Regions from separate parts of the Leuconostoc kimchii IMSNU 11154 genome, predicted to be linked through region 2. Evidence: riboswitches for the same ligand, from Rfam matches in the RefSeq annotation. Region 2 holds a riboswitch; each other region holds the start of a gene.
What was found. Region 2 has a riboswitch for thiamine pyrophosphate ahead of LKI_RS01105 (acetylornithine deacetylase). Riboswitches for the same ligand answer to the same signal wherever they lie in the genome.
Positions count from the first base shown of each region.

Region 1 (8,127 bases), 870 kb from region 2:
AAATCCTTTTTGTCATCAGGAAGTTCATTGTGAACACCAATCGTTGCGACCCAAATGAGTCGTTTGACACCAGCAGTATGCATCGCATTAACAACACTGTTCGCAGCGGACTTTTGGCGGCCTTCCGCACCAATGTTCGCATAAACAATATCGATGTCTTTAAGTGCTGCAACCATAGCCTCTTCATTAGCAGCGTCGAGCGCCTTGATGCCTTTATTTGGACGGGCATGAAGTGAGGTTAATGTTATTTGTGTGTCGGTTTCTGCTAACATAGGCACAACGAGTTTTGCAATTTGGCCGTTAGCGCCAAGAATTAATAGTTTTGTCATGCCTTTATTTTAGCATGAAACGATCAGAAGCGGTAAAATTGATATAAGAAAGCGTGAGGTTTTTAATGTCATTATCTTATCAACAGCTATTAACTGCCATACCCTTAATCCTACAAGGTGGTCATGTGCCCACAATTGTCGGGGAAGCTGGTATTGGTAAATCTGCTTTAGTGTTTGAACTCGCTAAAAAATTAAATGCTAAATTATTTACGACAGTTGTATCGTTGTCAGAAAAGGGGGATTTGGCCATACCAATTCCGCCTTTAACCGAATCAGCTTTTCTGACGACAAAGCATTATGGGCAATTAGCTGACGTGAAATTTGGCTATACACATACAGTGATTCAAATTATTCAGCAAGCTGAACGCCATCCGAATCAACCGATTATTTGGTTTTTAGATGAATTTAACCGTGGATCACAAGCGGTACAAGGTGAACTAATGAATTTGGTGTTACAACGCCAAATTAATGATTTGATTTTACCATCAAATGTGCGTCTTATTTTGGCTGAAAACCCAGATGACACGATGGCGGGATTTGAAGAATCTGAATATGCTGTGCAAACATCTGACGCAGCGATTAAAGACCGTACCACACGTCTCGTGATGTCGGTATCAGTTAGTGATTGGTTGACTTGGGCAAAACAGGGCAATCAGCGTCCAAATATTCATGAGTCGGTCCAACAATTTATTGCTGAAAACGCCGAACTGTTGTATCCTGAGGCGCGGAGTGACGATCTCGATCCGACACCACGTGCATGGCAACGCGTATCGGATAATTTATATGAGTTGCATCACTTATCTCAAAAATTACAAGATGAACTGTTATTTGATATCGTAGCTGGTGATTTAGGACAACCTGTTGCGACACAATTTGTTAGTTTTATACGAGACCATCTGCCGAGCTTGTCAGCAAGTGACGTTTTCGAGTCATTACCAATGGGACCCGAATTGCCAATAATAATTCGGGAAAAGTTCAAAGAGATGTCGGAAATACAAAAAGCGACTGTGATGAAAACAGTGTTGTTAACTGCAGATGTGACGTCAAATGATCATGCTGGTCGCTTTAGTGCAATGTTGAATATGATGGCACCAGATGGTCAATATGCCTTGGTAAAACAAATGACTAGTGCACCTATTTTGGATGATTTATATGCTTCGGAGGCGCACTATGCTAACGTTTTGTATCAGCAAATTATGGACATAGCGACACGATGAACAGCAGTCAAACAAACAATTTGATTATTGATGGTATTAAAACATTACTAGATGAGGCACCTTTTTATGGGCATGTTATTATGAATTTGTCGCGAGAAATGGATGTCAACGCACAAAATGCATTGTCATTAAAATGGCAGGCACACCAGTGGTTGTTGGTGATTAATCCAAAAATATTGACGCAATTATTGACAAATCATAAACAAATTGCGTTAGCATTAGCCCATGAGGCGCTGCACATTATTTGGCAGCATCCACTGCGTTACGCAAAAGAACGGCGACAAAATAACGTGGTTGATATTGGTACAGATATTGCTGTTAATCAATATTTGCCTCAAACGTTGGGTGAATTACCGCATGCTATGACATTACAAACGATTTTTGATATGTCTGGTAAACTGTTACCATTGCATGAAGACTCGTCAACTTATATGGCGCTTGTTGCCCAATTATTTGACAACGTGCCATCTTTGGGTCAAGATAATGTTGATGGGCATGGCAGTTGGTCTAGTATTGGGACGGCCACGGAAGAATCGGCTGCTGCCTTGGCCTTGGTAATTAAAAAAGCTGATGAAGACACGAAGTTATCTGGTCGTGGTAAAATAGACAGTCGTGTACAACAACAAATTGATGAGATTGTCGTACCGAAACGTCATTGGCGATCAGTGTTACGTATGGGGTTAAGTCAAATGCCGAATAAACGTCAGTCATCTCGTGCACGGTTTAATCGAAGACAAGCTTATCGTTTAGATTTATTAGGCGAAATTAGTACATATGATGCACAGGTTGCTGTTTTTATTGATAATTCTGCCTCGATTTCTAACCAGCAAGTCGGGCAGATGTTGGCCACTGTTTTACAGCTAACACAACAACTTGATGCTGACGTGCGTGTTTTCTCTTTTGATACACAGGTTCACGATATTAAAAAAGTGACAAAGTGGGTACGACATGCAGGCGGTGGGACAACATTTCAATGTATTTTTGATACCTTGTTAGAACGCCAGTTCAACCCGATGCAGACCGTTGTCATCATTCTAACTGATGGTGAAGGTGAAAAAAGTCAGTTAAAAACAAAATTTAAGCATGTGTACTGGTTACTACCACCCCAAAAAACGCTAAGTATCCAGAAGCCTTTTGGTCAAATATTACGCTTTTGAGCGTACACGCTATCATCAAGTTCAGACATACAAGAGGTTAAAATGACTGAAAAATTAAATCCAACAGATTTACGTAGTTTTATTAACAAAGACGGTCGTTTTAAACGCGCTGAAGCCTTACTCAATAATCATTGGGAATCACTCATTTTGAATGATACGTGGGGTATGATGTTAATTACCTTAGCAGACATTACCTTTGCTAAAAAATTAAGCGCTGCAAATTTGGTAACAACAACTGTTGATTTGACAACGTTTGCCGGTGTACAGGCATTTATTTTATCAAATCAAACACGGCTATCACCAAATGTTGTCAACGCACTAAAGGAGCCTTTTTTATGAAAATTAATTTAGTGTTAGCGCCAGAACAAGAACCTGCTGAACTTTTAGCCTTGCAATCGATGCATCCAACAAACTGTTTTTATTTGGCCAAAGAGTCGCAACTGGCTGGTACAAATATGTTAATTTTAGATGATCCGGATTTAGTCGATAAGTTTCAACGGCCTATTAGTTTTGATAGCGTGATTATTTCTGGATTATTGCAAGGTCAAGTGATACATCAAATAGCCTTTCAAACTAAAGGTCATCAAGATGAACTGGTGACACAATTGCTACCTGATGATGCTGTTTTGGCACAAAATAGCCAAGGTAAGGCTGAGTTCATGTTGTGGAGTTTTTGGCCCGATCATTCGGCATTGGCTGATTATTTGGTGAGTGATAACTATACGCAGATGAAACAATTAATGAAAAATCCCTATACAACAAGTTACACACATGTCACTTCAGAAAGTCAATTATCACTGACACATCAGATGCGGGATTTTGATAATCAAACATGGTGGGGATAATTTCCTCTTGCATAGGGCACTATTCTGGTCTACAATAAATGCATAAACTAATATTTTTATCTGGGGTGCCGTTTGGCTGAGAAATACTCATTGAACCTGATCACGATAATGCGTGCGAAGGGAGATACGTTGACAAATATGAAATTACAGCATAATGATGCCTACTTTTATAACTGTTGACTGTTTTTCCTTTGTGAAAATCAGTCAACAGTTTTTTATGTTAAAAAGTGCGAACCATTTTTTAGACAAAAGGAGATCATTTTGGAAATGAGACAAGGTATAGGAACGAATAAGGTATTGCGTAAACTCGCGTTGTCCGGCGTTATCACGGCGTTATCATTTGCAACGTCAAGTGTTGTCGTATTGCCTAATATGGCACCTTTTCAACACTTTTTTAATGTCATAACGGTCGTCATTCTCGGGCCATGGTATGCAGTTGCTATCGCATTTTTAACAGGTGGGTTGCGTATGATTTTAGCTGGTCGCACGATTTTGGCTATCGTTGGTGCCATATTTGGTGCCGCTATTGGCGGTATTTTATATCGTCTGACTGGTAAGTATATTGCTGTAGTTATTGGCGAAATCATTGGAACAGGGATCGTTTCAGCGATTGTTTCAGTACCAGTGATGAACTATCTTTACCACGCTAAAGTACCAAGTATTTATTTTTATGTTCCGTTCTTCTTGCCGGCAGCCGTAGTCGGTGCAATGTTGGGATACATCTTTTTAAAGTTTATGAAACAAACGAAACTATTAGACAAGCTACAGTGAAACATATTAATCAAGTAACGAAAGATTAAAGGATGGTAAAATAATGGATTTATTAGAATTAAAATCAAAAACACCGTTAGTTTTTAACTATGCAAATTATGTGACGCCACAATTTGTTGCCAATGTCGTTAACGTTGTGGGAGGCTCACCAATTATGGCACGTGAAATTGACGAGTTTAATGACTTGGTAGCTATCAGTGATGCTGTGGTCGTCAATACAGGGACTTGGAGACGGTCAGAACTACCTGAAACAATTAAACTCATTCAAATAGCTAATCAAGCCAAAAAAGTTGTGGTTTTGGATCCTGTTGCTGTTGGTATCCCTTCAAGAAGTGTACCAGTTAAAGCTGTGATGACTGACTCACAAGTTAATGTTATTCGTGGTAACGCTGCCGAAATCGCGTGGTTTGCAGGAATTGATTTTACGAGTCATGGGATTGATGCCACAGGAAACGGTGACGTCCAAAAAATTGCCAGCTTGGCTGCGCAAAAAACAGGCGCTATTATTGCGCTCAGTGGTCAAACAGATGTCATCAGTGACGGACATACAACTCAAATGATTGCTGTTGATGTGCCACTTTTAGCGACAAATGTTGGGACAGGTGATGCCTTATCCGCTTTGGTGGGGATGTTTAATAGCGATGAAGTGACCGTAGAGAACACTGCTCGTGCTATGGCAATGATGAAGTTAGCAGGTGTGAGAGCAAGTCAAACAGTGAAAACACCTGGATATTTTGCCAATCAAGTGTTGGATGAATTATATTTAATTAAACAGGATGAATTAGAAGAATTCATACGTTCGGAGGTTCAAAATGGCTAATGAAACCCCACAAGTAATGACAATTGCTGGTACAGATTCTAGCGGTGGTGCAGGCGTATCTGCTGATTTAAAAACATTTTTTGCACACCACGTATATGGCGCGAATGTGATTGTATCAGTTACTGCTCAAAACACCATTGGCGTCCAGGATGTTCAAATGGTGACGCCAGATATGGTGACACAACAACTCACATCTGTGGGAAATGATTTAAAAATTAGTGCCTTTAAAACAGGTATGTTAGGTGATGCGGTAACTGTTCACACGGTAGCAGCTGCTATTTTGAAACAAGATTTTGGAGACTATATTTTAGATCCAGTAATGATTGCTAAAGGCGGTGCCCGTTTGTTAACTGAGCAGGCTATTGATGCCGTAATAAGCGATTTATTACCCTTGGCAACCCTAGTGACGCCTAATCTACCTGAAGCGGAAGTATTGGCGCATAGTCAAATTAAAACGCATGAAGATGTTGCAGATGTAGCGAAGCGAATTCAATTGCTTGGCGCTAAAAACGTGTTACTAAAAGGTGGACATGGCAATGAGAAAAAGGTATATGATTATGTCTTACTTGAGAATGGCGAGCATTTTTGGATGACAAGCCAACGTGTTGATACAGTTCGGACGCACGGTACAGGGGATACCATTTCAGCAGCTATTACTGCTCAACTTGCTTTGGGGGAAACGCTTAAAAATGCCATTATTACTGCTAAGGCCTATGTCGATGCGACTATTCGAAATGGTATCTATGTGGGGCATGGGCACGGACCGTTGAATCATTCAGCATCAGTAATAGATAGTAATCAACCGGAGGTTTTAGATGATCTTTAAACAAGCTATGTTGGCGCGATATTTTATCTTGGGCACACAAAATGTGGCCAGTGAGGCAGTTTTCTTTGATGTTTTAACACAGGCATTGGCCCATGGCATTACGTTATTTCAATACCGTGAGAAAGGCCCGGGAGCTTTAACTGGATCAGAAAAGCGCAGAGTTGCGCAACGTGTCCGTGAACTGACAACACAGTACCAAGTGCCGTTGGTTATTGATGACGATATTGATTTAGCACATGCTATCAAGGCAGATGGTGTTCATTTTGGTCAAGGAGATGGCGATATTAAAAAAAATATTCAAGCCAGCCAACCACTATTTGTTGGTGTATCTGTTTCAACCCAAGAGGAATATGATCGTATTGCTGGTTTGAGCGGTATTGACAATGTTGGTATTGGCCCAGTATTTGCGACAATGAGTAAAGCAGATGCCAAGCCAGCCATTGGTATTTCGGGGCTACAAGGGCTTGTTAGGCAAAGTCAATGGCCGGCGATTGCCATTGGTGGCATTTCACAAGCTAATTTGCCTGATGTATTAAAAACCGGTGTGGCAGGTGCGTCAGTCATTAGTATGATTAGTGCGAGTGAAAATATTGCCAAGACATTAGCATTTTGGAAGCAACTATCCTAATTAGTTGTTTTTTTTTGCAATCAAATCATATTTGCCGTATAGTATATGTTATATGATAAATAGTATTGGAAAGGACAGGTTATGGGTATACAAACGCCAACGGAATTGCTTGATGGCACGGTTTTAGCTATTTTAGATAAGCAAGACTTATATGGTTATGCACTCACAAAAGAAGTTCAACGTCATGTCAGTGTGTCGGAGTCAACGATGTACCCTGTATTACGGCGACTTGAGAAGGGCGCAGAATTAACAACTTATAGTGAACCTTTTGAGGGTCGTGTTCGAAAATATTACCGATTAACAGCTGGTGGAAAGCAACATCTAACAGTTATTAAATCTGATTGGGAAAATTTTGCGACAGGAATTAATGCCATCTTAGGAGAACAAAAATGAGTTATTTAAATGAATTGGAAGCACACTTACATGCTTTACCACGTGATGAACGTGAAGAAATGATGGCCTACTATGATGAATATTTTAGAGATGGTAATTTATCTAATAATGAGGCACGACAGCAATTTGGTACGCCAAGGCAATTTGCGCGTCGATTAGTAGCTGATTATTATATGAATGCAGACGATGCGACAGCATTGAAACCGAAGAAGCAGTTACACATGATTTGGGTAGTCATATTGGCGATACTAGCCTCACCAGTTGTCTTGCCAATAGCTATAGTTGTGTTAGCGCTACTTGTTTCTTTACTAGCTATAGTTGTTTCAATTGTGATTACAATCGTTATGATTATAGTATCCATACTTGTGGCAGCTGTGACAGCTATCATTGCAGGTTTTGCTGTCATCTTTAGCTCACTTACTGGGGGTATTTTCTCAATTGGTGTGGGCCTAGCGGGAATTGGTGTATTAATTCTTGTTGTACCATGGTTTATAAGGGGCATTTATTCGTTATTTAACGGTTTTGTACGTTTAATCAAATTGACTGGCCGTCGTTTTATCAAGAAAGGGGTAAATCATGAAGCGTAGAACTATGATTGGTTTGTCACTGTTAGTAATTGGTACTGTCATGGCAATATCCTCAGCCTTAATTGAGAGACCAGGCAGTATTAGTTGGCATGATAAATTTTCATACCAAAAAGCGGGTGCATTAAAAACGCATGATTTGTCGCAACAGATACCATCAAAAATTGAAGATATTAAAGTATTGACGATTGATAATAGTGATAAGGCAGTTTATATTGAACGTGGCGATCATTTTGCAATTACCGAAACGCATATTGGTAATGATGAGAAAACGAAAGTGACTTATTCAAAGGGAACCTTAGCTGTTAAAAATGTTGTTAGGTCTCATCACTTGTTATCATTTGACTGGCGTCGATTGTCTGAAAACAAAGCACGTTTAACGATCACTGTTCCAGACAGTGTGCAACTGAAAACCATTAATGTGGCACAGAGTAATGGTGATGTGACAATATCTGATGTCAGGGCAGATGATATTAAAGTGCAGTCAGAAAATGATGATGCCATTCTGACGCGTGTTGCAGCAAAAAATGCTACCATTAATTTAGAAAATGGTGAGG
Region 1 is NC_014136.1:983,975-992,101, forward strand. It holds gene LKI_RS05365 (NAD(P)H-binding protein) at 1-329, opposite strand, end outside; gene LKI_RS05370 (AAA family ATPase) at 395-1,546, shown strand; gene LKI_RS05375 (vWA domain-containing protein) at 1,543-2,703, shown strand; gene LKI_RS05380 (hypothetical protein) at 2,746-3,042, shown strand; gene LKI_RS05385 (hypothetical protein) at 3,039-3,548, shown strand; TPP riboswitch at 3,600-3,688, shown strand; gene thiW (energy coupling factor transporter S component ThiW) at 3,816-4,319, shown strand; gene thiM (hydroxyethylthiazole kinase) at 4,363-5,139, shown strand; gene thiD (bifunctional hydroxymethylpyrimidine kinase/phosphomethylpyrimidine kinase) at 5,132-5,965, shown strand; gene thiE (thiamine phosphate synthase) at 5,955-6,593, shown strand; gene LKI_RS05410 (PadR family transcriptional regulator) at 6,675-6,986, shown strand; gene LKI_RS05415 (DUF1700 domain-containing protein) at 6,983-7,573, shown strand; gene LKI_RS05420 (DUF4097 family beta strand repeat-containing protein) at 7,563-8,127, shown strand, end outside.
Region 1: it holds a riboswitch for thiamine pyrophosphate, as region 2 does, so the genes downstream of both, thiW (energy coupling factor transporter S component ThiW) here and LKI_RS01105 (acetylornithine deacetylase) in region 2, are expected to answer to the same signal.

Region 2 (8,127 bases):
AAGTTAAGATGTTAATACTAGGCTGTGCTAATGTAATTTATTTGTACCCCAAACAATATTTTTTTCACCATTAGCCAAAGCTTCATGGTAATAGTCTAGTTTACGTGCCAAGACATCGCGTTGATGCATGCTGTCTGTTAGTTTAATCTCTGCATTTTCCAATTCAGTTTCAATAATAGTTAACCTTTTTGACACGCTCTGGTCACCTAGCGCACAAAGATCAATATATGTTTTAATTGCGTTTAAACTCATACCTGTGTGACGAAGAGCCAACACCATTTCAACATATTCTAAATCTTTATCAGTAAATAAACGTACATTTTGCTCATTTCTTGTGATATTAGGAAAAAGGGCTTTCTTGGCATAAAATCGTAAAGTATGTGGGGAGATAGCAAATATTTTTGCTACATCATTTATTGTATACATGTTATTACTCCTTGACTGATAGTTACTATCATGCAGTATAGTTATCATACTAATTGATTAAAGGAGAATTTACAATGAGTAAAGATGTTTGGTTTATTACAGGTGCTTCCACAGGCCTAGGTAAAGCATTAGTTGAGTATCTGTTGACACAGAATTGCAGGGTAACAGCCACTGCAAGAAATCCTGAGGATATTAAAAAATATGTCCCAAATTGGGAACATTTAGATAATCTACTGATATTAGCTTTAGACGTGACAAATAAAGTACAAGTACAAGAAAGTATAGATATGGTTGTAAAAACTTGGCATACGATAGATGTTTTGGTGAATAATGCTGGTTATGCTTATTTCTCATCTGTCGAGTGTGCAGATGATAGGTTAGTGCAAAATATGTTTAATGTGAACTTCTGGGGAATTAAAAACATGTTAGACAATGTGTTGCCAATCATGAGAAAACAACACCATGGCTATATTATGAATGTATCCTCTCTAGGCGGGTTACGTGCTTTTGCAGGATTTGGGTATTATCATGCTACCAAATTTGCTTTAGAAGGATTGACAGAAAGTTTAGCATTAGAAGTCAATCCACTTGGGATAGACGTGACTTTAATAGAGCCAGGAGATTTCAATACTGATTTTGCCAGCAGATCGGCCATTGAAAATAAAAATATTGCGTCAAGTTACATCAACACGGCTGGTCGAAATATTAAAAACTTAAAATTACTGTCTGGAAATCAACCGGGTGACCCAAATAAGGCAGCGAAGGTTATTTACGAACTACAACTATCTGGCAAGCACCCTTTACGTCTATTACTTGGATCAGATGCGTATGTTAGAGCAACAGAAAAAGTAGAAGAATTACAAAAGCAATTTAAAGAGAATTATTCACGAACTGTTTCAACAGATTTTGAGTAACACGACGCCGATAGCCTAAAAAATTAAAAAAGAACGGATTAACAGTTTTTGTTAATTCGCTCTTTTTATGTGCAAATTGTCATCATTATTTTAAAAATATTAGAAATTCAGTATAATAAGACAATAAACATTTTTAGAAACATAACACAGAAAAAGGAGAACTATATGTTATACAAGGTGCGCCGCGCAGATCAAAATGATCACCTGGCTATTGAAACATTTTACAAAGATGCCCTACCACATATCGATCCGATTCAGACGAGCTGGATACCAGGAGTATACCCCCACATCTCAGATGCCTTAGTGGCAGTATTGAAAGATGAATTTTTTATTTGTTTGGATGAAAAAGGCGTTGTGGTTGGCTCTGTTATACTTAATACAGATTCACAAGAAGCGTATAAGGCTTTAAACTGGTCGAAAAGTAGTGATGAATCTGATCAAAAGAGCTTAGTTGTTCATACGTTAATCGCGCACCCAAAAAGACTCAACCAAGGTATTGCCAGTCAAATTATTGATTTTATTAAGATGTTTGCTGTAAAAAATAACATGTACGCAATACGATTAGATACACTAGTTGATAATGTCCCAGCTCGTAGATTGTACGAAAAAAATGGTTTTGCATATATTGGACGATATGATTTACCTAGTTTTGATAACCAAGGAATAGATGATTGTGTATTTTACGAATTTCAGATAATCAATGCGTGAATTTAATATGTTAAAAAAAGAAAAGTTAAATGATAGGGCACAAATAGTCGGTTATTCGGTTCCCAATTGGACAACTCGGCCGTTTCCAGATAAGAAAACGCATACGGGTCAATATTGTATCTTACAAAAAATTGATAAAAAAGTTCATTTTGATGATTTGTATCGTTTTTTTGGTCCGGAGAGTAACTCGGAAACATGGACTTATTTATCCCTAAATCACTTTAAAAATCGTGATACATTTTGGAACTATTTGACTAAAATCGAGCACGAAAAGCAGTCAATTTATTATGCCATTGTAGATAAATCAACTCAGAAAGTATTAGGAAGTTTTGCATTAGTTGCGATTGATCAAGAAAACGGTAGCCTTGAAATTGGTTATGTTATTTATTCTGATTCAATGAAAAAGACAAAAATTGCCACTGAGGCGCAGTTCCTTTTAATGACGTATGTATTTGATCAACTAGGATATCGTAGATATGTTTGGATGTGTGATGACTGTAATGAAGCATCAAAGCACGCTGCTACACGTTTGGGATTTTCTTTCGAAGGTATTTTTAGGAATATGTGGGTATACAAAAATAGAAATAGAGATACAGCCTGGTTTTCGATTACTGATTATGAATGGCCTAGTATTAAAAACAGGATGGAAAAGTGGCTCAACAAATCTAATTTTGATAACGAAGGCATTCAGAAAAATAAATTAACCGATATGTAACAGAGAAACATTGTGCGATCATTTTGCAATGTTTCTCTGTTACTTTGTTTGCTAACAAATACCATCTCTCTATTGATCATTTGACGCTTTACAAAGGAGGAATTATCGCGTATTGTTATGATAACAATGACATATTCATAGGAAAGATGAGAAATGGCAACAATCAATATATTAACAACACTAGATGACAATTATCTCACGCAATTTAAAGTCATGTTATTATCAATTAAGCAAACCAATACAGATGATCAGTTCGACATTTGGCTAGCACATCATGCTATTTCAGAATCGTCTAGCAAACAATTAGTAGCATTCGTTAGCAAATTAGGTTATCAATTACATATGGTTCATGTAGATGTCGATGTTTGGTCATCAGCACCTGTATTGAAACAATATCCAGCTGAAATGTATTTCAGGCTTTTGTGTGGAGAATACTTACCGAAGACGTTGACACGTATTTTATATTTAGATCCTGATATTTTAGTGATTAACCCAATAAGATCTTTATGGACGCTAGATATGAAGAATCAGATGATTGCAGCAGCTAGTCACAATGGTTTAACAGGCGTTAGTCAAACTATAAACAACGTACGATTTCAAAATAAAAATAAGTATTTTAATTCTGGCGTGATGTTAATGGACTTAAATAAAATGAGAGAAAAGGTAAAATTAGACGATATTACTTCGGCCATTGATCGCTATGCTAAAAGACTAATATTACCAGATCAAGATATATTGAATTATTTGTATAGTGATCATATTTTGAGTATTCCTGAGGAGATTTGGAATTACGATACACGAGATAATATCGTGCATTTTACTAAAAGTTTAGGGAGTATTGATTTACCATGGGTTATTGAAAATACAGTTATTTTGCACTTCTGTGGTCATCCTAAACCATGGGAAAAGAGAAACCTTAACCGCTTTGCTATTCTATATAAGCATTATGAACAATTATTGCGTTTGAACTATGGTGAGTATTATTAAGTGATGCAATTTATTACTTTATGCCTGTTTAATCAAATATGGTATCAAACAAATTGAAAAAAGGAAGAATTTTTGACAAGTTTATCAAAATAAACTATAATCAATTGAACTAGGGGCGCCACATGGCTGAGAAGTACCCTTTGAACCTGAACTAGTTTGGACTAGCGTAGGAAAGTGTTTTGTGTTGCAACATTAACTGATTTGTAACGCATATATTAAATCCATTTTTTGGAGCACTTTTGTCCGCTGGCAAGAGTGCTTTTTTGTGGAGGTGAAGCATGGATTTAACAAAAGTTAATCAACAAATTGAGTCACGACAAGACGAGCTATTGGACTTAGTAAAAAATCTGGTTGCTTTCGAAACACCAGCACCACCCGCACGAAATACGCGGGAAGCACAAAATTTTGTCGCTGACTTTTTAAGCTCTTTGGGTTTTAGTATTGACCAATGGGCGTTATACGATAATGATGATATTGTTGTTGGAACCAAAAGGGGCAATCCAGCATATCAAAGTTTGATCATTAATGGGCATATGGATGTTGCTGCGTTAAACCCGAATGAAAGTTGGACTTTTACACCTTTTAAAGCGACCGTTCGTGATGATCGAATTATTGGCCGCGGTGTATCAGACATGAAAGGTGGGCTTGCTGCTGCATTATTTGCGTTGAAAATTTTGCACGATCAAAATATTTCGTTGCCTGGAAAGCTGCTTTTTGAATCAGTCATTGGGGAAGAAGTTGGTGAGGCGGGAACGAAATCAACAATTGAACATGGCTACATAGCAGATTTTGCACTTGTAACCGATTCGAGTGATTTAGAGATCCAAGGACAAGGCGGTGTTATTACAGGATGGGTGACAATTAAAAGTGATAAAACCTACCATGATGGTTTACGCCGTGAAATGATTCATGCTGGTGGTGGATTAAGGGCGGCGAGTGCTATTGAAAAGATGGCCAAGTTAATCATTGGTTTACAGGAGCTAGAACGTGATTGGGCAGTGACAAAAAGTTATCCTGGCTTCCCTGCTGGTACGAATACAATAAATCCAGCAGTAATTGAGGGCGGCAGAAATGCAGCATTTATTGCTGACGAAGCCCGCTTATGGCTAACCGTTCATTTTTATCCAAATGAAACCTATCAATCTGTCACACAAGAAGTTGAATCATTTGTTACGCGATTAGCACAAGCAGATCCATGGTTGCGAGATCATCTACCCACCTTTGAATGGGGTGGACATTCAATGATTGAAGATCGCGGTGAAATTTTCCCTGCATTAGAGGTGGATGAAAAACATCCTGCAGTACAAACGTTGTTAAACGCACATCTAACTACTTTTGAAAAGAAAACGCAAGTTTCTGTTTCAACAAGTGTAACAGATGGTGGTTGGTTTGGTGATGCACACATTCCAGCTGTGATTTATGGACCGGGTGACTTACGTCATGCACACGCAGTTGACGAAAGTATTTCAGTGGCACGTTTAGTAAAATATAGTCAAGCTTTAGCACAGTTTATTGTAGATTGGGCACACACTAAAAAGGAGTGAAAATGGGATTTAGTCAAGAAATTATAACGGAAATCGACAATATTTGGCAGGCTAATCTAAAACATCCATTCGTGCAAGAAATTGGCGCGGGTACTTTGCCAGTTAAAAAGTTCAAATATTATATGGTACAAGACTATGTATATTTGATGGATTATGCCAAAGTGTTTGCGTTAGGTGCTCTCAAAAGTCCTGATTTGAAAACAATGATACAATTTTCAAATACGCTACAGTCAATTTTAACTGAAGAAATGTCATTGCATCGACAATATGCTGCGCAATTTAACATTAGCGAAGAAACACTAGCATCTGCGGAGCCTGCACCAACAACATTGGCATACAAAAACTATTTATTATCAGTTGCTCAAACTGGCGGTCAAGCTGAACTTTTGGCTGTACTCTTACCTTGTATGTGGGGATATGAGACGATTGGTAAAAACTTAGCCCATTCACCAGGTGCTAAAAATGTACTGTATGGTGAGTGGATTGCGATGTATAGTTCACCTGATTTTAGCGCATTGACCGAATGGCTAATTCAAGAATTCGACCGAATAACAGCGCAACAGACGTTGACGCAACGTGTTCGTTTAATAAATATTTTTAAAAATTCCTTACGATATGAAGTACTTTTTTGGGAAATGGCTTATCAAGAAGAAAAGTGGCTGGTTTAGCATTATAGCATTGCTGTCATTATCGGATAATGACATAAAGTATCTCATTCAAACTTAGAGGGAATAACAATTTGTTTTATGTGTTCAGGCTGTTTTGCTGAAATCTGAGCCAGTAAAACCTCAGCCGCCGTGGCGCCCATCAAAAATGGTGATTGTTGAATAAATTTATAGTTTGGCGCTAAATATTTTGGCATACTTGTATCAATAAAACCGGTGATTCTTTGTGGTATCTTTGGCTCATTCAAAAGTTTAGTATTGGCCAATAATTGAATTAAAAGGCGTTCTTTAAGTACAAATAAAAGATTTTTTGGATTGTTTATATCTAATTCATCGGATAATTCTGAAAAATTAAGATGATCAGAATCCACTTCGATAAGTTGTGAATGATCAAAAACAGATCGTACACCTGCAATTCTTTCGACACGCGTTGAGATACGATTAATGGGTTCAGTAATGATGGTTACCTTGTTAAAGCCTTGATTTAAAAAATGTTCCATTGCATATTTTGTGACTTGAAAATTATTTGTGGTAACAGTGATTGATTGACCGTTGCCAATATCGCGGTCAATTAAAACAACGGGCACCGCATCATTAGTAAATTTTTCAATTAAGTGGGGATCAGTAGATACTGGTTGTAAAACCATCCCGGCAAATTTTTGATTGTAAACGGACGCCATAAGCGCAGATTCAGTGGTTGTATTTGAATTCGAATCAAAAAGTACACCAATAAAACCTTGTGCACTTAAAATAGATACAATACCTTTAAAATATTCTGAAGAAAAATACTCATCAATATTGGAGGCGATAACAGCCACTAAATTTGATTTCTGTTTTGCTAATTGCACAGCAGCAACATTTCTAGTATAAGAAGTCTCTTCGATTATTTTTTGTAATTTTACTGCTGTTTTTTCAGACATTTGGTTCAGCTGACCATTGAGAAATCGGCTAACTGTGGCGGTTGAAACGCCTGCTTTGGTAGCAATGTCGACGATGGTTAATTTTTTATTTTTATCCATGTGTTAGGCCTATTGTTTAAATTTAAAGGCTCAGTGTTTTAGGTATTTACTGAGACACTGAGCCTTTTTTATTATAGCATTTGAACAGAAGAGCAACTCATTTATGTGCGTCTGTTTGTCTTAATTGTGAAACAATTATCTTAATAAGTAACCACCATCAACTGGAAGTGTTACCCCTGTGATATAATCCGAAGCATTGCTAGCCAAGAATACTACGGTTCCCATGAGTTCCTTAGGATCTGCCCAGTGTCCAGCTGGGATGTGTTGAAGAATTTCTTTGTTCCGCATCTCATCTTCTTGGAGTGATTTGGTCATTGGCGTATCAATGTATCCTGGTGCAATCGCATTAACTTGAATATTGTGAACAGCTAACGCGTCTGCATATGCTTTAGTTAAACCAATAACACCATGCTTACTGGCAGTGTATGGGAAAATAAACTTTCCAGCGCGGTAAGATTGCATGGAACCAATATTGATGATTTTTCCACCACCATTTTCAGACATTAATAACGCTACTGCTTTTGAAATGTGATAAACAGCATTTAAGTTTAAATCAATCACCGCATCCCAATCGTCATCCGGAAAGTCTTGCCATTCGTGTCGCTTTTGCATACCCGCGTTATTAACGAGAATGTCTAATGTGTGACTATTGTTTTTGATAAAATGGGTTATCTGATTTGCTGCATCTTTTTGTGTAATATCTAGTTGAAGGAAGTCAATTGTTTGGCCGTAGGATTCAACGATTGCTTGCGTTTCATCCCAGCCTGTTTTGGTATAAGAAACTACCAAAATATTGGCGCCAACTGAACTTAAGGCTTGCGTGTAGTACCGCCCAAGACCAGACGCACCACCTGTAATTAAAGCTGTTTTGCCAGTGAGACTGAAAGTATCGAGTGAAAAATCTAATGCTGTCATATTTTTCTCCATTATTTAATTTCAGATTTTATACGTAACCGCTTACGTATATGAGGTATATCTGTATACTACGCTTATAAAAATAAATAAGCAAGTATATACTTTTTAAAGGAAAACGCTTACAATGTACCTATAACGTAAGCGCTTACGTTATTTGTTTTTGAGTTACTATTAATTTGTCGTTAGAAAGGAAAACATGATGACATTAAATTGGGCAGTAATTGGCACTGGAAC
Region 2 is NC_014136.1:114,750-122,876, reverse strand. It holds gene LKI_RS01130 (MerR family transcriptional regulator) at 28-426, opposite strand; gene LKI_RS01125 (SDR family NAD(P)-dependent oxidoreductase) at 501-1,340, shown strand; gene LKI_RS01120 (GNAT family N-acetyltransferase) at 1,506-2,048, shown strand; gene LKI_RS01115 (GNAT family N-acetyltransferase) at 2,056-2,763, shown strand; gene LKI_RS01110 (glycosyltransferase family 8 protein) at 2,917-3,750, shown strand; TPP riboswitch at 3,852-3,940, shown strand; gene LKI_RS01105 (acetylornithine deacetylase) at 4,029-5,294, shown strand; gene tenA (thiaminase II) at 5,297-5,962, shown strand; gene LKI_RS01095 (LacI family DNA-binding transcriptional regulator) at 6,007-6,978, opposite strand; gene LKI_RS01090 (SDR family oxidoreductase) at 7,114-7,893, opposite strand; gene LKI_RS01085 (Gfo/Idh/MocA family protein) at 8,093-8,127, shown strand, end outside.

Region 3 (8,127 bases), 390 kb from region 2:
GTGGCATCTCTGGAAATTTAAATTGTGCTTCGTTTGGCGTCTCTAACACATGCGTTACCCATAAATTATCAGGTTCATAGATGTGCATGGTGCCTACACTGTGATAATACTTTCCTACTGGTATATGGAGCTCACGCGCCATCAATTCTTGAATAAAGGTAAATGAGAAAACGTCACTCACAATACCGCGAAAAGCATCATTAGCTCGCATATAAGCAATCATATCTAGATGATTATCTCGAATAAAAAATTGTAGACCCAAAGTGCACGACACATCTAAATTGTTTGGAATAGCCAACTCACTGCCATCAAAAATTTGTAATACTGCACGTTTAGAATCTGGATCTTTGATTAATAAATCTTTAACATTTTGCCATTGACTTGATTGTTGACCTTTATCATTAAACAATTTCGATCCATAGGCAGTACCTGTTAAAATACGGCCATCCATTGAATAATCTGGCATTTTTTTATTATAGTAGCTGATGTAATCTAAGCGGTTATTACCTGTTAAATACCATAATACTTCGGCAAAATTAAATATAATATTACATTTTCTTTTTTGATTATAAATGCCTCTTTGTACTGGTTGATTAATCCTAAAATGATAGGCGATTTTTTCGCGACTTTGAAACCCTCGAGGTTGATTAAAAAAGTCAGCGTGGTTGTAAATGTCATTAAGTACAGACATATAGGCGCTATCAAAATTTTCATACGTTGACATCTTTCGTTTCCTCCTCTGTGATGACGTACAATCATTATTTGTCATTCAAAAATTGTTTAATTTTTAATAAACAATCTGCAGTATCTTTGTAATATAAATAATTGACGCGACTGATAGTTCCTAAACCTCTCACAAGATAAGCGTAGGTTGTATTTTCTTGTAAGAGCAAGACAATTGGTTTATCAAATGCCGAAGCCCAGCCTATTTCAATATGTGTACCAGGCGATGCTGGATACCCCGGAAATGCCATAAACAGATGGCATTTTTTTATTGCTTCAAAATCTGCCATGGTGCATTCATCTGGGGTCATCATATGTTGACCCCATCCCTCACGTTGATGCGCGTTATCGACAACAAAGTCTGCTTCTTCAAGTAGTTGCATCACCTGTTTAATTAAACTCATACTTTGTGAATCAACGACTTTGTCATGGGTTAATAGTTGTTTAAATGGTGCTGCCAAGAATACATGGTTTCTCAAGAAATATTCCTCCTAAAATTTAGAACATAGAAAAAGAGCGTTTGCAATCATTTTTGATACTGCAAACGCTCTAGATATAGTATGTCTATCTATAATGGCACCCTAGCGGCCCTTTATATTTCACACTTTCCTACGCTGTTTGCAACAGATCAGGTTCAAAGGGTTCAAAGACTATCACTTCTCTCTCAGCTTCTTGTGAAGCACCCCTAGTATGTTAATTAATCGATTAATAACAAACTGATTCTACCACATCACATTGACAATATGCAACTTATTATCAATGTTAAAACAAGCGTTGATATGTAAAAATCCTCTCCACTGTGCGCTTTTTCACGATATAAATAAAGTCCAATATGTTAATTGGTACGAACCAATTAACATATTGGTGTTGACTTTTATATAAATAACCTATACGATAGGTTTGTAAAAATAATGACGGCATCATAGCATGATAAATTTTTCAAAATACTTTGCAAAGTAATTTTTTCTGTGTTTCTTGCGATATTTTTTACAACGATTGCCCTGTGCATTTTACTTTAATCATATTAATTTGGAGGACTTAACTAACATGAGTATTGACTCAAAGAATTATCTTGATCATCTAGACGCTTACTGGCGAGCTACTAACTATTTATCAGTCGGTCAACTTTATTTATTGGATAACCCACTACTTAGAGAAGAACTGACAGCGGATCAGGTTAAAATTCATCCGATTGGTCACTGGGGAACAATTACAAGCCAAAACTTTATCTATGCACACCTTAACCGTGCAATCAATAAATTCAACTTGAACATGTTTTACGTTGAAGGACCTGGTCACGGTGGTCAAGTCATGATTTCAAATGCTTATTTAGATGGTAGCTATACTGAGGCCTTTCCAGAAATCACACAAGATACTGCTGGCATGCAAAAAATGTTCAAACGTTTTTCATTCCCTGGCGGTGTTGCATCACACGCTGATCCAAAAGTACCTGGGTCAATTCATGAAGGTGGTGCTTTAGGCTATTCTATCCTTCACGGTGCTGGTGCGGTTCTTGATAACCCTGACTTAGTTGCTGCTGTTGTCATTGGTGATGGTGAAGCTGAAACTGCACCGTTAGCTACTTCTTGGCATGTCAATAAGTTTTTAAATCCTAAAAACGATGGGACAGTCTTACCAATTTTAAACCTTAACGGATTCAAGATTGCTAACCCCACTGTCTTGTCACGTGAAACTGATGAAACACTAACACAATACTTTACTAGCCTCGGTTGGCATCCCTATTTTGTTAGTTCATTTGATAAGCCTATTATGCAAGTTCATGAAGAAATGGCCCACACAATGGATACCGTTTTTGAGGAAATTAAAGCTATTCGTGCGACTGCTGCAAGCCAAAGTAGCGAAGAAGTCACACGGCCAACATGGCCTATGATTGTATTGCGCTCACCAAAGGGCTGGACTGGTCCTAAGAGTTGGGACGGTCAACCGATTGAAAATTCATTCCGTGCTCACCAAATTCCAATCCCTGCAGATCAAAACCATCCTGAATATATCCCTGATTTGGTTAATTGGCTAAAGTCGTACCAACCTGAGGAATTATTTGATGAAGCTGGTCATTTAGCCCCAGAAATTCAAGAAGTATTACCTAAAAAGTCATTACGTATGGCTAATAACAGCGTGACAAACGCTGGTGTCGTTAAGCCACTTAATCTCCCAGATATTAATGATTATCTCGTTGATCGTCAAGTACCTGGTAATGATTTAGCGCAAGATGCTATTTTGTTAGGTGGTTATATTAGAGACCTCATCAAGCTAAACCCAACGAATTTCCGCGGCTTTGGTCCAGATGAAACAGCTTCGAATCGTTTCCAAGATGTCTTTGAAACGACTAATCGTCAATGGTTACTACCAATTAAAGAACCAAATGATCAATTCATGGCACCTGAAGGTCGTATTATCGACTCAATGTTGTCAGAGCATTATGACGAAGGTATGTTAGAAGCCTACACATTAACAGGCCGTCATGGTTTCTTTGCAAGTTATGAGGTCTTCATACGTGAAGTCGACGACATGATTGTTCAACACTTTAAGTGGTTGAATCATTCACATGATGTTTCATGGCGTAAAGATGTCCCTGCCTTAAATATTATTGCTAACTCAACTGTGTTCCAACAAGACCATAATGGTTACTCACACCAAGATCCTGGTGCTACCACCATGCTTTATGAAAAGCAACCTGATTTCATCCGCGAATTTTTCCCAGCTGATGCCAATAGTTTAGTCGCAACATTTGAACATGCTGTGCAAACAAAGCAACAAATTAATTATATTGTCGCAAGTAAGCACCCTCGCTTACAATGGTTCACACCACTTGAAGCCAAGCAACTTGTTACTCAAGGGCTGCGTGTTGTTGATTGGGCAAGTACGGATCATGGTGAAAAACCTGATATCATCATTGCTTCTGCTGGATCAGAACCAACAACTGAAAGTTTGGCTGCAATTCAAATTTTGCACGAACAAATACCAACATTAAAAATTCGTTATATCAACGTTTTGGATTTGTTTAAACTACGTTCAGATGCAAGTTACGGTTTGAGCCAAGACGCGTTTGATGCTTACTTTACAACTGATGTGCCTGTTTTGTTCGCCTTCCATGGTTATGCACCAATGGTTGAATCTATCTTCTTCAAGCGCCATAATCATAATTTAGCTGTTCATGGTTATCGTGAGGCTGGTGATATCACCACACCATTTGATATGCGTGTCTTGAACAAAATTGATCGTTTCAACTTAGTCAAGGCTGCAGTTGAATTATTACCAACTGAAACGTCAGTTAAGCATGCTGATCTGATACAGTTAATGAACGATAAGTTAGATAAGCATGTGTCATTCACACGTTCAAAGGGAACAGACTTGCCAGAAGTTGAAAATTGGCAGTGGCAACCCCTTAACTAATCCAAATAATAAACAGCCCTATTGACAAAACAGGTCCCAATCTGTTAAATTGAATTATGTTGTTTCGTACAGATAGCACGATTTTATTCGTGCCGAAAAAAGAGGCGTGACATTATCATTTTTGATAATGTCATACCTCTTTTTATTTTTTGTGTTTAGGAGAATATTATGCATACAAATCATTGGAAAGTTATTCCCGCCGTCATCGCTTCTGGCATTTTAAGCTTTAGTGGCGTTCTAATCGAAACCGCTATGAATGTCACATTTCCAACATTAATGACCGAGTTTAATACAAATGCAAATGGTGTTCAATGGGTAACAACAGGTTACTTGTTAGCCATCGCTATTATTGTACCCATCTCTTCTTTTTTAATTCGCAATTTTTCAACAAGACAATTATTCATCGTTTCAAATATGTTATTTCTTGTTGGTATTATTCTAAATAGCCTTTCCCCCTCATTAACAATTCTATTACTTGGTCGTGTGCTTCAAGGTATTGGTACAGGAATTGCGCTGCCGCTGATGTTTCATATTATCTTAACGCAGTCACCTATCAAAAGTCGAGGCATGATGATGGGTATTGGTAGTATGATCACGTCACTGGCACCCGCAATTGGGCCAACTTACGGTGGCATACTATTGAATACATTAGGTTGGCGCACAATCTTTTGGTTTTTAATTATCTTAGTTTTAATATCATTAATTATTGGCCTGATGAGCATTCCAAATGAAACAGTTTCTCGCAATGAGAAATTTCCAATCAACACATTTGCCTTTTTAGCTATCGGATTGAGCTTATCGCTACTTGCAGTGGAAAAGTTATCGCTCATCATGTTAGTTCTTGGTATAGTATCATTGAGTGCTTTCTATATTGCCAACAAAAAACAAGCTTTATTACATCTCACTTTGTTTAAAAATCTTAATTTTAACCTATATATGTACAGTTTCTTAGTTTATCAAGCGATTTTGCTCGGTCTTTCTTTCATTTTACCCAATTATTTACAAATACAATTACACGTTAATGCTTCCGCAGCCGGTCTCTTTATGTTCCCCGGTGCTTTGATTGGTGCCATTCTAGCGCCGATTTCAGGCTCTCTACTGGATCATTTTGGTCAGTTTCGACCAGTGGTAATTGGTTTGATTATTTCTACAATTGCCTTAATACTCATGGTCAGTTATTTTCAACAACTTAATTTTTGGACATTAATGTTCATGCACATGCTCTTAATGGTCGGCATTGGCTTCTCTTATGCGAATTTAATGACTGTCACTTTAGCAACGTTGCCACCATCGCAAACAGCCGATGGTAACGGTATATTAAATACAACACAACAATTTGTCGGGGCTTCAGCAACAGCTATCGTTGCACAGCTTATCACAACGGCTGTACATGCATCACCAGAAACCGGTATGATAGTAGGGGCTCAAAAAGGTATTGGTGGCTTGACACTACTCATTGTGCTATCGCTCATGTTGTTTGTAGGCGCTCATTTCTACAATAAAAAAGTTGGCTAACTGCCAACTTTTTTTAATTAAACTTCTGGTATAAATAAATTCCCCAAAGTCGCTGCCATAACAGATTTAATCGTATGTAAGCGATTTTCAGCTTGTTCAAATTGATGTGCATATGGTGCATGGAAAACAGCATCCGTAATTTCCATCTCTGTGATACCAAACTTCTCATAGATTTCTTGTGACATAGTCGTCTTTAAATCATGAAATGCTGGTAAGTCATGTAAAACAATTGTCTGATCGTTATGTGTCAGCGCTACTAATTTTTCATTAATTTGATAAGGCGTCAACAACTTAATTCGTTCTTCAAATGTTTCTTCTTCTCCCATTGATGCCCAGACATCTGTATACAAAACATCAGCAGCATCCACACCAATTGCAATATCATCAGTAACCAACAATTCCGCACCCGATAAATTTGCCTGCTTTTGAGCTAATGCTTGAATTTCCTGTGTTGGCTGTAAACTTTTAGGGGCAACAATATGCACATTGACACCTAAAATGGCACCAGTAACCAACAACGAATTAGCGACGTTATTACGGCCATCACCCATATAAGCCAACGTCACACCTTCGATATGACCAAATTGCTCTTTAATCGTTAAAAAATCCGCCAACATTTGCGTTGGATGCCATGAATCAGTCAAGCCATTCCAAACAGGAACACCAGAATATTGTGCCAACTTTTCAACAATATCTTGTGAAAAGCCACGGTATTCAATGGCATCATACATACGTCCAAAGACTTTAGCCGTATCTTCTAATGACTCTTTCTTGCCAAATTGGATATCATGTTGACCCAGAAATTCAGCATGCGCGCCAAGATCATTCGCCGCAACAGTAAAACTTGATCGTGTCCGTGTTGACGTTTTTTCAAATAATAATGCAATATTTTTCCCTTGAAGATAAGGATGTGGTATATTATTTTTCTTCAAATACTTAAAATGTGCTGCTAAATCAATAAGCGTTTCTAATTCTTTTTTGGAAAAATCAATTTCTTTTAAAAATGATTTACCTTGAAAATGTGAGTTCATTGACGTGCCTCCAGCTTCTTCTGATTTCTAATAATTTCTTTTTTCACATTGCTTACTGCTGTACCACCCAATGATGTCCGACGGTCAACCGCCGTTTGCGATGCCAATACATGATAAATATCATCTTCAATTTGTGGCGCTGCTGCTTGTAACGTCTCTAATGACATTTTTTGTAATGGCGTGTGTGTTTGTAATCCTTGTAAGACCAGTTGACCAACGATGGCATGTGCCTCACGGAATGGCACACCTTTTGTGGCCAAATAATCAGCCAACTCCGTTGCATTTGAAAAATCATCTTGCGTGGTAGCAAGCATCCTCTTTTCATGCACTTTAAGACCACCAAGCATACCAGTAAATATTTTAATCGACGCAATGACTGTGTCCATCACATCAAATACCTGCTCTTTGTCCTCTTGCATGTCTTTGTTATACGCTAAAGGCAATGACTTCATCGTCGTTAACAGTGCCATCAATGCGCCATATGTCCGACCTGTCTTACCACGTACAAGTTCAGCAAAATCAGCATTCTTTTTTTGTGGCATGATTGATGAACCTGTTGAGAAATCATCTGAGAGTTCAATATAGTTAAACTCGTAAGTTGACCATAAAATTAATTCTTCTGCCATACGTGATAAATGCATCATCAAAATAGCAGCATTTGATAAAAACTCTAAAGCGAAATCGCGATCAGATACAGCATCTAATGAATTATGATAAATGTCACTAAAATCAAGTTGTTCCGCAACGAATTCACGATCGATTGGGAATGTTGTACCTGCTAATGCTGCAGCACCTAGGGGTAAAATATCGGTATGCTTGTTATTAAATTCAAAACGTTCATAATCACGTTGAAACATTTCAAAATAAGCAAGCAAATAATGGCCATACGTAATTGGTTGTGCGTGTTGCAAGTGTGTATAGCCAGACATAATTGTGCCAGCATGCGTAGTTGCCAAGGTTAGCAGTGTCTCTTGTAGTTCAGTTAATGCTTCAGACACGTGAGGCAAACGATGTTTCACCCACAAATGAAAATCAGTCGCTACTTGGTCATTACGTGAACGCGCTGTATGCAACTTGCCTGCGACAGCACCAATTTTTTCAGTTAACAACGCCTCCATATTCATATGAATGTCTTCATTCTTCACATCAAACGTTAACGTTCCTAGGGTTAATTCTTCCTGTAAAGATTTCAACCCGGCAACAATTTGTGCCGACTCCTCCGGTGTGATAATCGCTTGTTTACCCAACATTGTTGCATGTGCAATTGAGCCTTCTAGATCTTCTGCAGCCATTTGCTGATCAAAGTGAATGGATGCCCCAAATTCATCTACCCATTCTGCTGCTTTTGCAGTAAACCGACCGCCCCACAATTTCGTTGTTGCCATAATTATTCTCCCTTATGTACGGCGAAAAACGCCATGAACTTACTTAATTTTATTTTTCT
Region 3 is NC_014136.1:1,732,331-1,740,457, reverse strand. It holds gene LKI_RS09255 (thymidylate synthase) at 1-724, opposite strand, end outside; gene LKI_RS09250 (nucleoside 2-deoxyribosyltransferase) at 759-1,202, opposite strand; TPP riboswitch at 1,313-1,420, opposite strand; gene LKI_RS09245 (phosphoketolase family protein) at 1,771-4,137, shown strand; gene LKI_RS09240 (DHA2 family efflux MFS transporter permease subunit) at 4,306-5,652, shown strand; gene argF (ornithine carbamoyltransferase) at 5,670-6,683, opposite strand; gene argH (argininosuccinate lyase) at 6,680-8,068, opposite strand; gene LKI_RS09225 (argininosuccinate synthase) at 8,108-8,127, opposite strand, start outside.
Region 3: it holds a riboswitch for thiamine pyrophosphate, as region 2 does, so the genes downstream of both, LKI_RS09250 (nucleoside 2-deoxyribosyltransferase) here and LKI_RS01105 (acetylornithine deacetylase) in region 2, are expected to answer to the same signal.